Regions from separate parts of the Arthrobacter sp. NA-172 genome, predicted to be linked through region 4. Evidence: predicted binding sites of a transcription regulator. Region 4 holds the regulator's gene; each other region holds the start of a gene.
What was found. The regulator HrcA, encoded in region 4, represses chaperone genes, less so after heat shock. The targets are predictions, from matches to a motif close to TTNGCACTCGNNNNNNNCGAGTGCNAA.
Positions count from the first base shown of each region.

Region 1 (4,209 bases), on a different contig from region 4:
GCCAGCGCGGGGGCTTAGAAGCCGCCCATGCCGCCCATGTCGTCGCCGCCACCCATGGCCGGAGCGTTCTTCTCCGGCTTGTCGGCAACAACGGCCTCGGTGGTCAGGAACAGACCAGCGATGGAGGCAGCGTTCTGGAGGGCCGAGCGGGTGACCTTTACGGGGTCGTTGACGCCGGCAGCCAGCAGGTCCTCGTAAACGCCGGTTGCAGCGTTCAGACCGTGGCCCGACGGCAGGCCGCGGACCTTGTCGATAACAACGCCCGGCTCGAGGCCAGCGTTGTAGGCGATCTGCTTGAGCGGAGCGTCAATGGCAACGCGGACGATGTTGGCGCCCGTTGCTTCGTCGCCTTCGAGCTGCAGGTTGGCGAACGCCTTGGCACCGGCCTGGATGAGGGCAACGCCACCACCGGCGACGATGCCTTCTTCAACGGCAGCCTTCGCGTTGCGGACTGCGTCCTCGATGCGGTGCTTGCGTTCCTTGAGCTCGACCTCGGTTGCGGCACCGGCCTTGATGACTGCAACGCCGCCGGCCAGCTTGGCCAGACGTTCCTGCAGCTTCTCGCGGTCGTAGTCGGAGTCGGAGTTCTCGATCTCGGCACGGATCTGAGCCACGCGACCGGCGATGGCGTCAGCGTCGCCGGCACCTTCGACGATGGTGGTCTCGTCCTTGGTGACAACTACCTTGCGGGCGTTGCCAAGCAGTTCGAGGGTTGCGTTCTCAAGGGACAGGCCGACCTCGGAGGAGATGACCTGGCCACCGGTGAGGATGGCGATGTCGGCGAGCTGTGCCTTGCGGCGGTCACCGAAGCCCGGAGCCTTGACGGCGACGGACTTGAAGGTGCCACGGATCTTGTTGACGATCAGGGTGGCCAGGGCCTCCCCCTCGATGTCTTCGGCGATGATCAGCAGCGGCTTGTTGGACTGCATGACCTTCTCCAGGACCGCAACGAGTTCCTTCACGTTGGAGATCTTGGAGTTGACGATCAGGATGTACGGGTCTTCGAGGACCGTTTCCTGGCGCTCAGCGTCGGTGACGAAGTAGGCGGAGATGTAACCCTTATCGAAGCGCATGCCTTCGGTGAGCTCAAGCTCCAGGCCGAAGGTGTTGGACTCCTCGACCGTGATGACGCCTTCCTTGCCGACCTTGTCCAGGGCTTCAGCAATGAGGTTACCGATTTCGGTATCGCCGGCAGAGATGGAAGCCGTGGCGGCGATCTCTTCCTTGGTCTCGATTTCCTTGGCGGACGTGAGCAGCTCGCGAATGACGGCTTCAACAGCCTTCTCGATGCCACGCTTCAGGGACAGCGGGTCGGCGCCGGCAGCTACGTTGCGCAGGCCTTCCTTGACCAGGGCCTGGGCCAGAACGGTTGCGGTGGTGGTACCGTCGCCAGCGACGTCATCCGTCTTCTTGGCAACTTCCTTGACCAGCTCCGCGCCGATCTTCTCGAACGGGTCGTCCAGTTCGATCTCCTTGGCGATGGAAACACCATCGTTGGTGATCGTGGGGGCGCCCCACTTCTTTTCGAGGACGACGTTGCGTCCACGCGGGCCGAGGGTGACCTTGACGGCGTCGGCGAGGATGTTCAGACCCCGCTCGAGACCGCGGCGTGCCTCTTCATCAAATGCAATGATCTTGGCCATAACGGCGGTAGTCCTTTCGGGACAGTCGTTACAGAAGGTGCCTTTACTGCGGTGCCCGCGACGGACGATCCTTCGCATTCGGCCTCTGTACGCCGCGTGGTCCGGATCTCACCCCAGCAAGGTGTTCTTTGTTCCCCCATGCACCGCCACCATCTTCCGAGCGGCCGGAGCCGCACGAAGCATTAGCAGTCAGTGCTTGAGAGTGCTAATCAATAATTAGCACTCACCCGAGGAGAGTGCAAGCAGAAAGTGCTGGAAACCATTCGCCACGCCAAGGGAGTTCGCTACCAGCAAAGCCATCACGGGGTCCGCGAGGCCGTCTCCTTGCCACTCACCCGCGCAGTGTTGTCAGCGCCGTAGGTGAAAACCATGTAATTGGACGATGTGACGTCGCCGTTGGAGTCGAATCCTATGGTGCCGGATTCGCCGTCGTAATCCGGCAGTTTGGCCGCCTTCAGCACCTCGACGCAGTCCTTGTATGACGTGCAAGACGCGCGCTCTTTTGATGCCGCGGCGCCCGACGTCGGACGCGTCCCGCCGGCCACGGTGGTGAGCCAAGCAGCGATCGATGCCCCGGCGTCGTCGTCCGCAGCCGCAGCAGCAAGCGCCGCGAGGGTGACGGCGTCGTACGTTTCAGCGGCGTACGTCGTGTCCTTGAGTTTGGGATCGATCCCCGTCAGTCCGGCCTGAAAGTCCACGCCCGGGAACACGCCCGGAAGAATCCCCCGCGCACCGTCGAGGCCGCCGGCACCGAGGGCGGATCCGTACTGGCGTATAGCGCCGTCGCTCAGGATCAGTTTCTTGCCGCTCAGCCCCGCGTTCATCAGCTCGGCCAGGGCGCCTTGGGCACCATCGCGGGCAACCACGACGACGGCGTCCGGCGTCCCGGATTTGATGCTCGCCGCTGCCGGAGCTGCTTTGCCGGACGCGAATTCCACGTTGGACACAGCGTTCATGCCGAGGCTGCGTGCAGCATCCATGACCGCCGCGGAGACGCGCGTACCGTAGTCCCCGGCTTCGTGCAGAACGGAGAGTGTCTTAGCACCGGAATCGTGCGCCAGCTTCGCCAGGACGCTGCCTTGGGCGGCGTCGGCGGCCGAGGTTCGGAAGTAGAAACCGCCGCTCTTGTAGCTGCTGAGCCCCGACGCGGTGTTTGCGGGTGAGATGAGCGGAATACGGGCAGGCGAAAGAATATCGATCGCGGCGGGCGCATGGCTCGAATCCGTTGGCCCCACCACGACGTCGGCGTGGGCCGCAAGCAACGCCTTGGCTTGTGACGCAGTGTCGGCAGTGAAGGCCGCAGCGCTGCTGCCGTCACTGGCCGCCGATGCCGGGAGTAACTCCACAGGATGGCCTTTGTAACCGCCGGCGTCGTTGATCTGCTTGACGGCCAGCTTGGCTGCTGCAAGTTCGGACTCGTTAAGGAACGCGGAACTGCCGGTATTGTCCAGGATCATCCCGATGTGCAGGACGCCGTCTCCACTGGGGGTGACGGCGTCGAGCCGCGCGTTTCCCACCTGGGCGGAGCACCCGGCCAATCCGACGGCCAACGCTGCACAGCCTGCGAGGAGGGGTGCTACCAGCGAAAATGTCCGGGACCGGCGCCCTCCGGATGGCTGTGCATCCAAGAGCCGTGTCCGCCGCGCCCCTAGGTGCCTGAAATGCCTCGTTGCCGCAACACCCACTAGATAAGCCGCACGCTCTCTGCCTGCGGGCCCTTCTGGCCCTCACCGAGTTCGAAGTCGACCCGCTGTCCTTCTTCGAGCGCACGGAAGCCATCCATCTGGATGGCGGACCAATGTACAAAAATGTCGTCACCGGACTCATCCACGGTGATGAATCCGTAGCCCTTTTCGGCATTGAACCATTTGACGGTTCCCAAAGCCATGATCCCCACACTTTCAACTAGCAGTGGCCAGCTTCCGGGATCTCCGGGCCAGCTCACAACTACTGTAACCACAGTCACGTTGCAGTAGCGCAACCTTGGGTGAGGGTGGCCGCAATGTTATTGAGGCGTAACCGAGTTACTTGTAGCCGGGCCCCAGAATGACGACCACCGGCTGCTGGAATTCGGCACTGTCCACCAGGTTGGCGATCCCCAGCAGCTTGCCGAGCGCTTCCGCATTGCCCTTCTGGGCGGCGCCGTTGTAGAAGACGGAAGAGGTCTGCTGGGGCATGCCGCCCCAGTTTGCGACCGTGGACAGCGGCCAGCCGCCGCCTTGCACTACGCCGGCAACACGGGCAGCCAGGCCACCGGTGGTGGTGCCGTTGTAGACCGCGACTGCCGCGGTCTTGTCCAGCGGCGCCGTGCTAGGCGCGGTGCTAGCCGTGGGCGTGCTGGAAGTTGCGCTCGGGCTCGGCTGGCTGGACGGCTGGACTGAGCCATTTGCAGAAGCCGGGCCGCTGGCAGTCGGCGAAGCTGTGGGACTCTTGGAGGCGCCCGCCGCGATGGCAGCCTGCGGCGTGGTCGAGGAGGTTAACCCAAGCTTCGGAAGGACGAGGAAGGCAACGAGGCCCACGGCCAACGCAAGACCGCCCAGGACCAGCACGGGCCAGAGCGCGGGCC
Region 1 covers NZ_JBINOT010000003.1:633,044-637,252, reverse strand. Annotated here, with positions in the region: gene groL (chaperonin GroEL) at 15-1,643, opposite strand; gene ACF0H6_RS17040 (ABC transporter substrate-binding protein) at 1,943-3,271, opposite strand; gene ACF0H6_RS17035 (cold-shock protein) at 3,328-3,531, opposite strand; gene ACF0H6_RS17030 (LytR C-terminal domain-containing protein) at 3,668-4,209, opposite strand, start outside.
Region 1: groL (chaperonin GroEL) is a predicted target of HrcA. The motif match lies at 1,860-1,886, and genes of this name have one in related genera.

Region 2 (4,209 bases), 930 kb from region 4:
AGTTGATGAAGATCTCGTGCTGCAGCTCAGCAAGAATTACTACGATGGCGGCCTGCGCCGGCTGCCTGACGGCCAATCCGTCACGGGGCTGGACCGCTCGGTAGTGGTCGAGTACATCCCGGATGGGACCGGTCTGCCGGGTTCGGACCACGAGGGCGTTGAATCGGTCGCCGCCGAAGTGAACCGCGTGGTTGACCTGCTTTTTGAACACGCCAAGCTTCGGCCCCGGACTTCGCTGGCCGTGGTCACGGCAAGCCTGCGACACGCGGCAAGGATCGGCGAAGCCATTAGGCTCCAACTGCCCAACTATCCGCTGATGTCCGGTTTTTTCAACGCCGGTGCCGAGTCCTTCCGCGTGGTGGATTTGGAACGCGCCCAGGGGCTGGTCCGGGACCACATCATCTTCTCGCTGGGTTTCGGGCGCACTCCGCATGGCCGGGCGCTGCACAGTTTCGGACCGCTGTCGGTCGAAGGTGGCCGCAACAAGTTTGCGTTGGCGATGACCCGTTCGCGGAGATCGCTGCACGTGCTGAGCTGCTTCCGTCCGGAGGACCTGGACCTCGACAGGCTGGCCCACGGGGCCGTTGATTTCCACGAACTCCTTGACCGCGAACTTTCGGGTAATTCGGACCTGGGACGCCGGCCACGAGGGCCGCGGCCAGCGAACAAGCTCTCGGCGAGGATCCGTTGGTGGCGGATTTGGGCGAGCGACTCCGTGCCCGCGGGGCCCGGGTGTGGCACCACTATGACGGAGCCTTGGACATCGCCGCCGCAGCTGACCCGGTGCACACCATTGGACGTGATGACACCGAAATGCCTACCCCGGTGGCCATCGAATCGGACGGCACAGAGCGATACCGCCGCATGAGCGTCAGGGAACGCAGCAGGCTGCGGCCCCAACTCTTGGAACGCCTCGGTTGGCGTTACATGTCCTTGTGGACCATCGAAGTGTTCACGGATCCATCGTCCTGCGCGGACCGCATTGGCTCCTATTTGGGGCTGGAGAAGCCGGTAGCGCCTTCGTATGGCGCCGTCCAGCATGGATTCCTGGACATGGATGTTGAACAATTGGAACTGGACAGTCAGCAGCCCGCTCCGGCAGAGCTCGACGGCACCCAAGGCCCCGGCACCCAAGGCCCTGGCACGGGACCAGCTGTTCCCTAAGGAAGCACCATGGCGGAAAACAAGAACACTTCGGCTACGCAGCCTGCGGACATCAGCCCAAACTCGACCTCGGCGGATGCGGAGCCTGCTGCCGGTGAGGACAAACCGGAGAAAACTGAAGTGGAGTCCGCAGCGGAGCGGAAGCCGGCGGGAGATGGCATCTTGCCCAAAAAGGCGTCCGAGGATGATCCACGCCGTTGGGGTGATGAGTCCGGTTACGATCACGACGCCTGGCTCAAGGAGCAAAGGCCTCCGCATTGGGGCTGAAGGTCCCACGATGATCCTGGCGATCCTGCAGGAGTTTCGAATTGTCGATTGCCGGCAGGACTGACCAAGACGAAGAACAATTTTCCGCGGGTGGAAGCTCCGGCGAGGAATTCGGCCTGTTGCGGATTCGCCGCAACCACCACGAGGCCGTCAGACTCGCCATTACCTAGCCACTGGCTGGCCTTGCCTCCCTGCGCGGACGTCCACAAGACGGGGACGGCTGCAGCCAGCGACTTCGGATTTCCTGCCGGTTGCTTCAAGCCCGTCTGCCGCCGTCAGTACAACATTGACCAATTGACCCGGCGAAACAAGCTGAATTGACGAGGGATCGGCCATTCGCAGCGGAACGGCCGCTGTGCCTGGCGCAGCGCCGGTGAGCAGGCCGGGACCCAAGAGCTGGGCGTCGGTGGGGATCTGTCCCTTCCGCAACGGTGAGGCAAGCTGTTTCCCCTGGTATCCAGTGCTGGAGGTGAGTGCTCCCGCGGGAGCCCCGTCGGGAAGCACTTCGAAAGGTTTGAGATCGGCATCAGCCAAACTGGACCCGGCCGGAAGATCCCGGGCAGCGGCGAGCACCGTCACCCGCTTTTCCGACGCCGGCGTCAGTTGATGGACCGCGATCCCGGCGGCCACGCACAGCAGGAGTGCAACCACAAGGCGGCGATGACGGTTCAGCCAACTGCCTAAGCGGTGGTGGCTGGAACGCGTTGGAGGCGCACCGATGCTCCAGGCCGGCCCGAAACGACCGAGGGGAGCCAAACCATTACGGCGGCGGGGCTTGGTGACCGGCGGGAGGTTTCTGGTGCCTGGAATCGACGGGGGCCTCGCTGGATGGACGCCTTGGGGTACACGCGGGGTCGCTGGCATGTTGCCACGCTAACCGTGCGTGAAGTCGCGGGGACAGACCTTTATTGCGCTATGTGGAAAACCGCACGCAAGTGAAACTGAACCCAGGTGGAAAGCCGAACTCGAATGAACAGCGAACTCAGCCGGAAGCCGCAATCAGTTGGCGGCTGCCGCCGGAACCGACGCTGGAGCCGGGGCCGCCGCCGGTGCGGCGGGCGCAGGAGAAACTGTGCTTCCCTTGGAGTCCCGTGAGTCTGTGCGGTAGAAGCCCGATCCCTTGAAAACAACCCCGACGCTGTTGAACTTCTTGCGCAACGATCCTTGGCATTCGGGGCAGTCGGACAGGGAGCTGTCTGTGAAAGCCTGAACAATGTCAAAGGCATGGCCGCAGTCTTTGCAGGCGTAGGCATATGTGGGCACGGGTGATCCTCCTCCGGGACGAACTGCAGGTCCTGCGCCGCCAAGATGGATTAGTCCGTCCTTAGCAGTCCCAGGGCCTGAGTGCCAATTCTATCATCCGGCGCAGGACCCATTACCAGAGAATGTGGTGGACGGAACAATCCGCCCAAAGCCCGGTTTATTCGGCCGCCGTGAGTCGAACGATGCGGGAGGGGGTAAGCGCCTCCGCAACGGGCCTATCGAATGGTTCGGCCGGGATAGTACTCGCGGGCAAGACTTCATGGTCGTAGACGACGGCGACTGTCGGCGGACGTTGCCCCCCGGCGTCGAGCCCGTCAAGGAGCCGGTCGTAGTACCCGCCGCCCTGGCCGATGCGGGTGCCACCGCCGTCCACCGCAGTAGCAGGAAGAAATATTCCTGCCGCGGCTTGGACGGCGTCGCCGCCGTGTCGTTCGCCGACAGGCTCATCAATCGGCGCATATTTTGAGCGAACAAAAGCTGTCTCCGGAGTCCAATACACCCAGCTCAGGCGCCGTTCCGGTTCGCAGACAGGAAGCAAAATCTTGTGCCCTGCCTCGTGGAGTGCCGCAAGCAAAGGCATGGTTGGCGGTTCGGCCGCTACACCGACGTACGCGGCAAAAGTTGCCGGCTTCCCTTGCGAAATCGCATTTGCCCAGGTGAGGCCGCGCCGGGCTATCCGGGCTCCGGCGTCGCTGCGCTCTTGCTCCGTCAAGGCGAGCCGGCGGTTGCGGTTCTCGCGACGGATGTCGTCTTTCAAAGTCATTTTCACTCCAGTTCTTGCTGCTGTCCGGTTGCGACGATGCGGAGGACCAGCAGGCTGTCTTCCATCGAGCAGCGTTCCTTTTGCCCAATGTCCAGTTCCTTCCGTTAGATTAGTCCGGTGACTTCCAATAACTGCACCGTCCGCAAGGCCGTGATCCCCGTTGCCGGGCTCGGCACCAGGTTCCTGCCCGCCACCAAGGCGATGCCCAAGGAGATGCTTCCGGTAGTCGACAAGCCGGCCATCCAGTACGTCGTCGAGGAAGCGGTAGGCGTTGGACTCAACGACATCCTCATGATCACGGGCCGTAACAAGCGCGCACTGGAGGACCACTTCGACCGGGTGCCGGCCCTGGAGGCGACCTTGGAGGCCAAGGGGGATACCACCAAGCTGGACTCGGTGCAGGCTACTAGCAATCTCGGTGACATCCACTACGTTCGTCAAGGCGACCCCAAGGGCCTGGGGCACGCAGTGTTGCGTGCCAAGCAGCACGTTGGGTACGAACCGTTCGCGGTTCTTCTCGGTGACGACCTCATCGACGCTCGGGACACCCTCCTCAGCGACATGATCGAGGTCCAGCACAAGACCGGTGGATCAGTTGTGGCCCTCATCGAAGTCGAGCCCTCCCAGATCAGCGCTTATGGCTGCGCGGACATCGAGGACATCGGCGAAGATGGCTACGTACGCATCAAGCAACTTGTGGAAAAGCCCGCTGTCGAGGAAGCTCCGTCCAACTTGGCCCTCATTGGCCGCTA
Region 2 covers NZ_JBINOT010000001.1:1,292,405-1,296,613, reverse strand. Annotated here, with positions in the region: partial or broken gene ACF0H6_RS06480 (AAA family ATPase) at 1-1,431, shown strand, start outside; gene ACF0H6_RS06475 (hypothetical protein) at 1,473-1,601, shown strand; gene ACF0H6_RS06470 (SAF domain-containing protein) at 1,594-2,295, opposite strand; gene ACF0H6_RS06465 (FmdB family zinc ribbon protein) at 2,431-2,694, opposite strand; gene ACF0H6_RS06460 (5-formyltetrahydrofolate cyclo-ligase) at 2,852-3,457, opposite strand; gene galU (UTP--glucose-1-phosphate uridylyltransferase GalU) at 3,575-4,209, shown strand, end outside.
Region 2: ACF0H6_RS06465 (FmdB family zinc ribbon protein) is a predicted target of HrcA. The motif match lies at 2,756-2,782, and genes of this name have one in related genera.

Region 3 (4,209 bases), 950 kb from region 4:
TCTCCGTCAGGACCGGCGCGCAGATGTACGCGATGTGCTCGTCCACCAGGTGTCCGCCCAACCGGAGCGCGATGTCGGCAACCAAACCTGCGCGGATCACCGCGCCGTCCGGTTCGTAGAGGTACCCCTCAACAGGCCCGACGTCGGGTACCGGGCCGCCGTCGAAGTCTTCGCCGCTGGTGATCTCGGCCGCGCCCTGCGACCCGAGGACCAAAGCGGCGCGGCGGATGCCGGGGCGCGCGACGTCGTTGAACCACAGTGTCACCTCGGTGACGTCTCCTCCCACCGAAACCCACTGTGCCTCGCAGCCGGCCGGAACTGATTCGTGCGGCATGCCCGGGCCCATCTTGACCCCGACAGACTTGCCCGTAGCGGCCAATGATTCAACGAAGGACAACGGCGGCGAGAAGGCCTCCGGATCCCAGATCCGCTTGGTTCCCGACGACGACGTCGTGCGGCGCGCAGGATCGAGCCACACACCGTCGATACCGTCGAGGGGAACCGACGCGGCATCGGCGTGCACCACCGTTGCGTGCGGGAAGGACATGAGGTTGATGGTGGCGCAGGCCGCGGTGGTCTCATCCATTTCCACGGCAGTGACCTTGATGTCCATGGAGGCTATGGCCATCGAGTCGGCTCCGAGTCCGCAGCCGAGGTCCGCTACGTGCTGCGTACCTGCCTTGGCGAAGCGTTCGGCGTGCCTGGCCGCCACATTGAGCCGCGTTGCCTGTTCCAGTCCGGCCTGGGTGAAGAGCATCTGGCGCGCAAATTCGCCGAACTTCGCTTCGGCCCGCGTGCGGAGCCTGAACTGGGTGAGTACGGCGGCCACCAGTCCGGGGGAGTGGCCGTCTTTACGGAGCTGCGCATTCAGGGCATACGCTTCGCTCTCCTTATACGGTCCCAAGGATGCCAGCAGTTCCCAACCCTCTGTTGTCAGCAAGGGGGCAATCTGGTCCGGGGGTGTGTCAGCCATGGGAACTAGCCTAGTGCTCGTCCGTCATACGCGGCGGAGAGGGAACTAAGCGCCTTCAGGTCCGCTCAGGCGGCTAGGGTTGATTCCATGGAAGACAACCCAGTACGCCAGCCTGACGACGCCAATGGTTCTCCCTCCGCCCCCGATCAACGTCCCTTCGCCGGAAAGCTTTCCAGGTACGCCCGTCCTGCGCTCATTGCAGGTGCCTCGATTGCGGTTGTCTGCATCGCGCTCCTGATCATCATTTTCATTCTTGACTCCTTCAACGCCGCTACTTATTCGATGACCGGAAAGAGCGTCCAGGACGCCACGGACGAGGCCCGCGACATCCGCGACACCTACGCGGGCGTCCGCATCGGGACGATCATCGGATTGGTGGTGTCCGGCGTCGTTGCCCTCGCCGGTGCGGTGGTGCTTTACCTGAACCGCGGGACTGCACCGAAGGAAGAGTACGACGACGGCGAGGACGTGGACTTCGACGACCTCGCCGGACAATGAACTGCTTGAGCCGGAAATGCGTCCTGCCGCCTTTCACCGAGGACGAAATTCTGGCACTCGCCTTGACCGAGTGCTAATGCTTACATAGAGTCTTGGTTAGCACTCTCCCTAGGCGGGTGCTAATCATGCCGCCAGGCACTTACCGGCACCGCGACGACGGTAAGCCCGCCTCGGCACCCCTGGTTCGATAGTCCATGTACTACCTCACGTAAAGGAGAGATCCGAGTGTCGGTCTCCATTAAGCCTCTCGAGGATCGCATTGTTGTCCGCCCGCTCGAAGCAGAGCAGACCACGGCTTCCGGCCTGGTCATCCCGGACACTGCACAGGAAAAGCCGCAGGAAGGCGAAGTTGTTGCAGTTGGCCCCGGCCGCTTCGATGACAACGGCAACCGCGTGCCCGTCGATGTAACCGTTGGTGACGTCGTCATCTACTCCAAGTACGGCGGAACTGAAGTCAAGACCGGTGGCAGCGAATACCTCGTTCTGTCCGCCCGCGACGTTCTGGCAATCGTCGTTAAGTAATCTCCTGGAATCCCGCACCGCAGATTGGGTTGGAACTCTTCCGACTGAATCAGCGGTGCGGGTTTTCCGTCTTGAAAGGACACAACCATGGCAAAGCAGCTTGCGTTTAACGACGCTGCCCGTCGCTCGCTCGAAGCAGGCATTGACAAGCTCGCCAACACCGTCAAGGTCACCCTTGGCCCGCGTGGCCGCAACGTCGTTCTGGACAAGAAGTGGGGAGCTCCCACCATCACCAACGACGGCGTGACCATCGCACGCGAAGTCGAACTCGACGACCCGTATGAGAACCTTGGCGCCCAGCTGGCCAAGGAAGTCGCCACCAAGACCAACGACGTCGCAGGCGACGGCACCACCACGGCTACCGTGCTCGCACAGGCGCTTGTCAAGGAAGGCCTGCGCAACGTTGCCGCAGGAGCCGCCCCCGGCGAAATCAAGCGCGGCATCGAGGTCTCTGTCGAGGCTGTTGCCGCTCGCCTCCTCGCCAACGCCCGCGAAGTAGAAGGCACCCAGGTTGCCAACGTTGCCGCGATCTCCGCCCAGAGCGATGAGGTTGGTGAGCTTCTGGCCGAGGCCTTCGGCAAGGTCGGCAAGGATGGTGTCATCACCATCGAAGAGTCCTCCACCACTCAGACCGAACTGGTCCTCACCGAGGGCATGCAGTTCGACAAGGGCTACCTGTCCCCGTACTTCGTCACTGACGCAGAACGCCAGGAAGCTGTCCTGGAAGACGCGCTCATCCTGATCAACCAGGGCAAGATCTCCTCGCTGCAGGAATTCCTGCCGCTCCTGGAGAAGGCCCTCCAGGCTGCCAAGCCGCTCTTCATCATTGCTGAGGACATCGACGGCGAAGCATTGTCCACGCTGATCGTGAACCGTATCCGCGGCACCCTGAACGTCGTTGCCGTCAAGGCCCCGGGCTTCGGTGACCGCCGGAAGGCCATGCTGCAGGACATCGCTACGCTGACCGGTGCACAGGTTGTCTCCCAGGAGCTCGGCTTGTCCCTGGACCAGGTTGGCCTCGAGGTCCTCGGTACTGCCCGCCGCATTACCGTCACCAAGGACAACACCACCATCGTTGACGGCGCCGGCACGGCTGAGGATGTCGCGGCACGCGTATCCCAGCTCCGCGCCGAGCTGACCCGCACCGATTCTGATTGGGACCGGGAAAAGCTGCAGGAACGGCTCGCCAAGCTGGCCGGTGGCATCGGCGTCATCAAGGTTGGCGCAGCCACTGAGGTTGAGCTCAAGGAAAAGAAGCACCGCATCGAGGACGCAGTGTCCTCCACGCGTGCTGCTCTTGAAGAAGGCATCGTCTCCGGCGGTGGCTCTGCCCTCATCCACGCCCTTAAGGCCCTGGACGAGGACAGCGCAGTCAAGGCCCTGGAAGGCGACGCGGCTGCCGCCGTCGGGATCGTCCGCCGCGCCCTGACCCAGCCGCTGCGCTGGATCGCCCAGAACGCCGGCTTCGACGGCTACGTCGTCGTCGCCAAGGTTGCCGAGCTCGAAGACAACCACGGTTTCAACGCCAAATCCGGTGTGTACGAGGACCTGATCGCCGCTGGCGTGATCGATCCCGTCAAGGTCACCCGTTCTGCGCTCCAGAACGCCGCATCCATCGCAGCCCTGGTTCTCACCACTGAGACCCTGGTTGTCGAGAAGCCGGCCGAGGAAGACGAGCACGCAGGTCACAGCCACTAACCCTGGCTACTGATTGAAGGAGGTCCGGTCCCCATTCGGGGGCCGGACCTCCTGCTTTTTACTGCCGAGCGCGGAGCTTTGGCCCAGCCAACGCCCCGGGAACTCTCAGCAGGGGGTGACCTAATGGAGTGAATGAAGTTGATTGAACACGGTCTCAAATTGAACACGGACTCAATTGGCGATGAAGATTACGAATCAGTAACATAGAGGGTTCGTGTGAGCACCCTGGAGGCAAGACTTTGACAACCACGCGCGCAATGGTGCCTTCCCGGCACCAAAGCGGGACGCCAAAATCGACGGCTAAATCTACGTTTCGGCCCGAAATCCAGGGACTTCGTTCTGTGGCCGTCCTCATGGTTGTCACGTACCACATATGGTTCGGCCGGGTTTCCGGCGGTGTCGACGTTTTCTTGCTTGTCTCGGCATTTCTCATGACCCTGCAATTCACCCGGCGTTACGCCAAGGGTCAGTCGACAGCGCTGCTTAAGCACTGGCTCCACCTTTTCCGGCGGCTTCTT
Region 3 covers NZ_JBINOT010000001.1:1,309,893-1,314,101, reverse strand. Annotated here, with positions in the region: gene ACF0H6_RS06540 (SAM-dependent methyltransferase) at 1-973, opposite strand, end outside; gene ACF0H6_RS06535 (hypothetical protein) at 1,061-1,471, shown strand; gene groES (co-chaperone GroES) at 1,697-1,993, shown strand; gene groL (chaperonin GroEL) at 2,081-3,691, shown strand; gene ACF0H6_RS06520 (acyltransferase family protein) at 3,949-4,209, shown strand, end outside.
Region 3: groES (co-chaperone GroES) is a predicted target of HrcA. The motif match lies at 1,522-1,548, and genes of this name have one in related genera.

Region 4 (4,209 bases):
GTGCAGGATGATCGCAAGATCGGCCGCGGCAATTGCCGCCGCGAGGCCGGAACCGTCGACGGCGGCACGAACTTCGGGAATCCACGCGCGCCTGGCCTGTTTGGCGGCAGCTGTGGCCACCGATCGCCACTTCGCATGGGCTTTGGCTGCCCGCTCGCCTTTCCAGCGGACGATGGATCGTTCCGCTTGCCAGGGCACGACGGCGTCGATGCCGAGTTCCGTTGCCGTCTCGACGGCAAGCTCGTCCCGGTCCCCCTTGGCGAGGGCCTGGACCAGGACGAGCCGCACAGCGGGCTGGTGCTCCTCCATGATCTGGGCGGTAAGAACTGTCAGGGTTCCCTGTCCGGATCCGGTCACAGTTCCCGTGAGCCGCTTTCCGGCGCCGTCGGCAATGTCCACTGCTTCGCCCGGCTCGAGGCGCTTGACTGTGACAGCGTGCCTGGCCTCCGCGCCGTCGAGCACGAACGTGTCACCCGGCCCCAGTCCGTCGAGCGTGCCTGGGGCCGTGAAGAATACGGGGTTACTCACCGCTACAGGTTACCGAGCTTGTCCCGCAGCTTCGCGAACATGCCACCGCTGGCTACGAGTTTGCCCTCGGTGAACTGCTCGCCGCGCAATTTGGCCAGCTGGCGGAGCAATTCCTCCTGTGCGGCGTCGATCTTGCCGGGGGTCTCAACATGCAAGTGCACCTTGAGGTCTCCACGCCCATATCCGCGGAGATGGGTGACGCCCAACCCACGCAAGGTGATGACTTCGCCGGACTGGGTACCGGCCTTGACGTCGATCTCCTGGGATCCGTCAAAGGTCTCGAGCTGCAGTTCGGTACCAAGTGCCGCGGCTGTCATGGGAACGCTCAGTGTTGCATGAAGGTCGTCGCCTTCACGAAGGTAGGTCGAATCGTTGTTGACCCGGATCTCCACGTAGAGGTCGCCGGGAGGGCCGCCGGCGGGACCTGCCTCGCCCTGGGACGACAACTGTATCCGTGTGCCAGTGGCCACGCCCCCGGGCACCTTGACGGTCAGCGAGCGGCGGCTGCGGATACGCCCCTGGCCGTTGCATTCATTGCAAGGATCTTTGATGACCGAACCGAAACCCTCGCAGGATCCACATGGAGCTGCCGTCATGACCTGGCCAAGAATGGAGCGGACTGCGCGCTGGACCTGGCCCGAGCCGCCGCAGATGTCGCAGCGCTCCGGGTGGGTGCCCGCGCGGCAGCACGTTCCTTCGCACGTCGGGCAGGTGACCGCGGTGTCCACTTCCAGCTTCTTGTTGACGCCGAAAACGGCATCGCGCAAATCGATGCGGACGCTGATCAGGGCGTCCTGGCCGCGGCGCATGCGTGATGCGGGGCCATGCATGCCGCCGCTGCCTCCGCCGAAGAAGGTGTCGAAAATGTCCTGGAAGGCAAACCCCTGGCCTGCGTAGCCTCCGCCGAAGCCGTTGTCGGTACCGTTCTCATTGCCCGTGGCGTCGTAAATACGTCGCTTCTGGGGATCAGAGAGGACCTCGTAGGCGTGGGTCACGGCTTTGAACTCTTCCGCGGCGCCTTCTCCGGGGTTCACATCGGGGTGCAGCTTGCGGGCGAGCTTGCGGTAGGCCTTCTTGATCTCCTCGCCGGTTGCTTCCGACGAGACGCCCAGAACGTCATAGTGACTGCTCAAAGTCGGTATCTCTTCCTTGTTTTACGGTTAAACTGCGTTTCTTGCGAGACGGGTTTCCAGCCGTGGCTGTCATCCGCCCAGAATGCGGGAAAGGTAGCGTGCGACGGCCCGGACGGCCGCCATGGTGTTCGGATAGTCCATCCGCGTGGGACCAAGAATGCCGATCTTGGCGTTGCTGCCGGGACCATAACCGGTGGCGACCACGGATGCTTCCGAGAGCCCGTCGTAGGGATTCTCGCGGCCGATGCTCACGGTGACTCCCCGGGGGTCCTCCGCCATGTCCGAGAGCAGGCGCAACATGACCACTTGCTCTTCAAGCGCTTCGAGAACCGGGCCGATGCTGAGCGGGAAATCCACATTGGAGCGGGCGAGGTTGGCTGTGCCTGCCATGACCATGCGCTCGTCCCTGGTCCTGTCGGCTAGCCGCTCCAAGCCGTGCGCAAGGACGCCTGCGAGGTTCCGAAGCGCCGGCGGGCACAGGGCAACGACTGAAGGGAGGACTTGCGGCATGAGGTCAAGCTGCGAGGCGGCAATGCTTGTGAGGAAACGGGCGCGCAAGGCCATGAGCTCCTCGTCGGTGGCATCCGCCCCCGCATGCACCACACCTTGCTCCACCTTGCCGGTATCGGCGATCAATACCACCAAGACCTGACGCGGTGCCAAAAGGACAAACTCAATGTGCCGCACGCGGGCGCGGCTCACGTGCGGGTACTGGACCACAGCGACTTGGTTGGTGAGCTGGGACAAGAGCCGCACTGTGCGCTCGAGGATGTCCTCGACGTCGTCCGGTCCTTCAAGGAGGGAGTGAATGGCCCGGCGCTCAGCAGCAGAAAGCGGCTTCACCTCGGAAATACGGTCAACGAACAGGCGATATCCCTTGTCCGTGGGGATGCGGCCGGCACTGGTGTGCGGGGCGACGATGAGGCCTTCTTCTTCCAGAAGCGCCATGTCGTTGCGGATAGTGGCGCTGGACACCCCCAAGTGGTGCCGCTCGACAAGGGCTTTGGAGCCGACGGGTTCGCGGGAGTGAACATAGTCCTCCACGATGGCCCGCAACACTTCAAGCTTGCGTGGCTCGCTCACTGCCCACCTCCCTTCAACAGCCCGATGTTCAACGACCTAGGCCTAACTACATAGTTTTCAATAGTTAGCACTCAACATGCCCAAGTGCCAACAAGTCTAGTATGAGCCACCTCGTTGTTAGCATTGGTACCGCTCGCGGCGAACATGATTCCCGCGCGGTCCGGCGGAATGCCCAGGACCGTCATCCATCCCCCTAGCGCAAAGTGGAGTGAAGACTGTGTCTTACGACAATTGGGGCCCCCAAGACCTTTCCTCGCCCGCCAAACGGCAGCTACCCGAGGTGCCCGTGGAGCGCGGAATGGTCCTGGAAGATGTCCAGTCCGGTTGGGTCGGCGCCGTGACCAGGGTCGAAAAGTCCGGAGGCATGCACATTGTGGTGCTCGAGGACCGGCGAGGAAAGAGTAAGTCCTTCCGGCTTGGCTTTGGATTCCTGCTGGATGGCCAACCTGTGAAGCTCCTTCCGCCTGCACCTCGTGCGGCGGGCACGACGGGTGGCGCGGGCGCTGCGCAAGCCGGCCGGACGGCGTCGGGATCCGTCCGGGTCACCGGGCAGCGTGCCCAGGTCGCGAAGGCAAGCCGGATCTGGGTGGAAGGAAAGCACGACGCCGAACTCGTGGAGAAGGTCTGGGGAGACGACCTCCGGGTGGAGGGCATCGTCGTCGAACCCCTGCATGGCGTGGACGATCTCAAAGCGGCAATTGCCGAGTTCTCCCCCGGGCCGGGCCGCAGGCTCGGAATTCTCGTTGACCACTTGGTACCGGACTCAAAAGAATCACGGATTGCCGCTGACGCCATGACGCTTCCCGGCGCGGCCGGGAACGTCCTGATCGTGGGCCATCCCTACGTGGACGTCTGGCAGGCGATCCGCCCGAAGGTCCTGGGGATCGAGCAGTGGCCCACCATCGCCCGTGGCACCGATTGGAAAACCGGCATCCTGAAGTCGTTCGGTTGGCCGCACGAGACTGCAGAGGACATTGGGCTGGGCTGGCAGAAGCTTCTTGGCGCCGTTCGCAGCTATGCGGATTTGGATCCATCCTTGCTCGGACGAGTGGAAGAAGTCATTGATTTCCTGACCGTGCCGTGACGAATCCCTACCGCAGGCAGGGTGCTTGGTCTGCCGATCTTCTGCCGAGCAAGTATTCTGAGACAGCAACACCGAACCGATAGACACTCGAAGGAAGATACAGTGGCAGACAACGCTCCTGACGAACGGGATGGCTCCTCGGGCCAGTCCCAGTACCACGGCGTTCCTGCCAATGCGATGCCCTTGACGGCAACGGAAGACCGGCAATGGGCGACTTTGGCGCATTTCGGCGGAATTCTTGGCTGCGTGCCTTCGCTTCTGATCTACCTGATCTTCCGCGAACGTGGCCCGTTCACGGCGCAGGAATCCAGGGAAGCCCTGAACTTCACCCTGCCCCCGACGATTGCTGCGGTACTCGCGAATGTGCTGGTATTGCTGCCT
Region 4 covers NZ_JBINOT010000001.1:362,153-366,361, reverse strand. Annotated here, with positions in the region: gene ACF0H6_RS01865 (16S rRNA (uracil(1498)-N(3))-methyltransferase) at 1-528, opposite strand, end outside; gene dnaJ (molecular chaperone DnaJ) at 531-1,661, opposite strand; gene hrcA (heat-inducible transcriptional repressor HrcA) at 1,731-2,744, opposite strand; gene ACF0H6_RS01850 (DUF3097 domain-containing protein) at 2,962-3,828, shown strand; partial or broken gene ACF0H6_RS01845 (DUF4870 domain-containing protein) at 3,931-4,209, shown strand, end outside.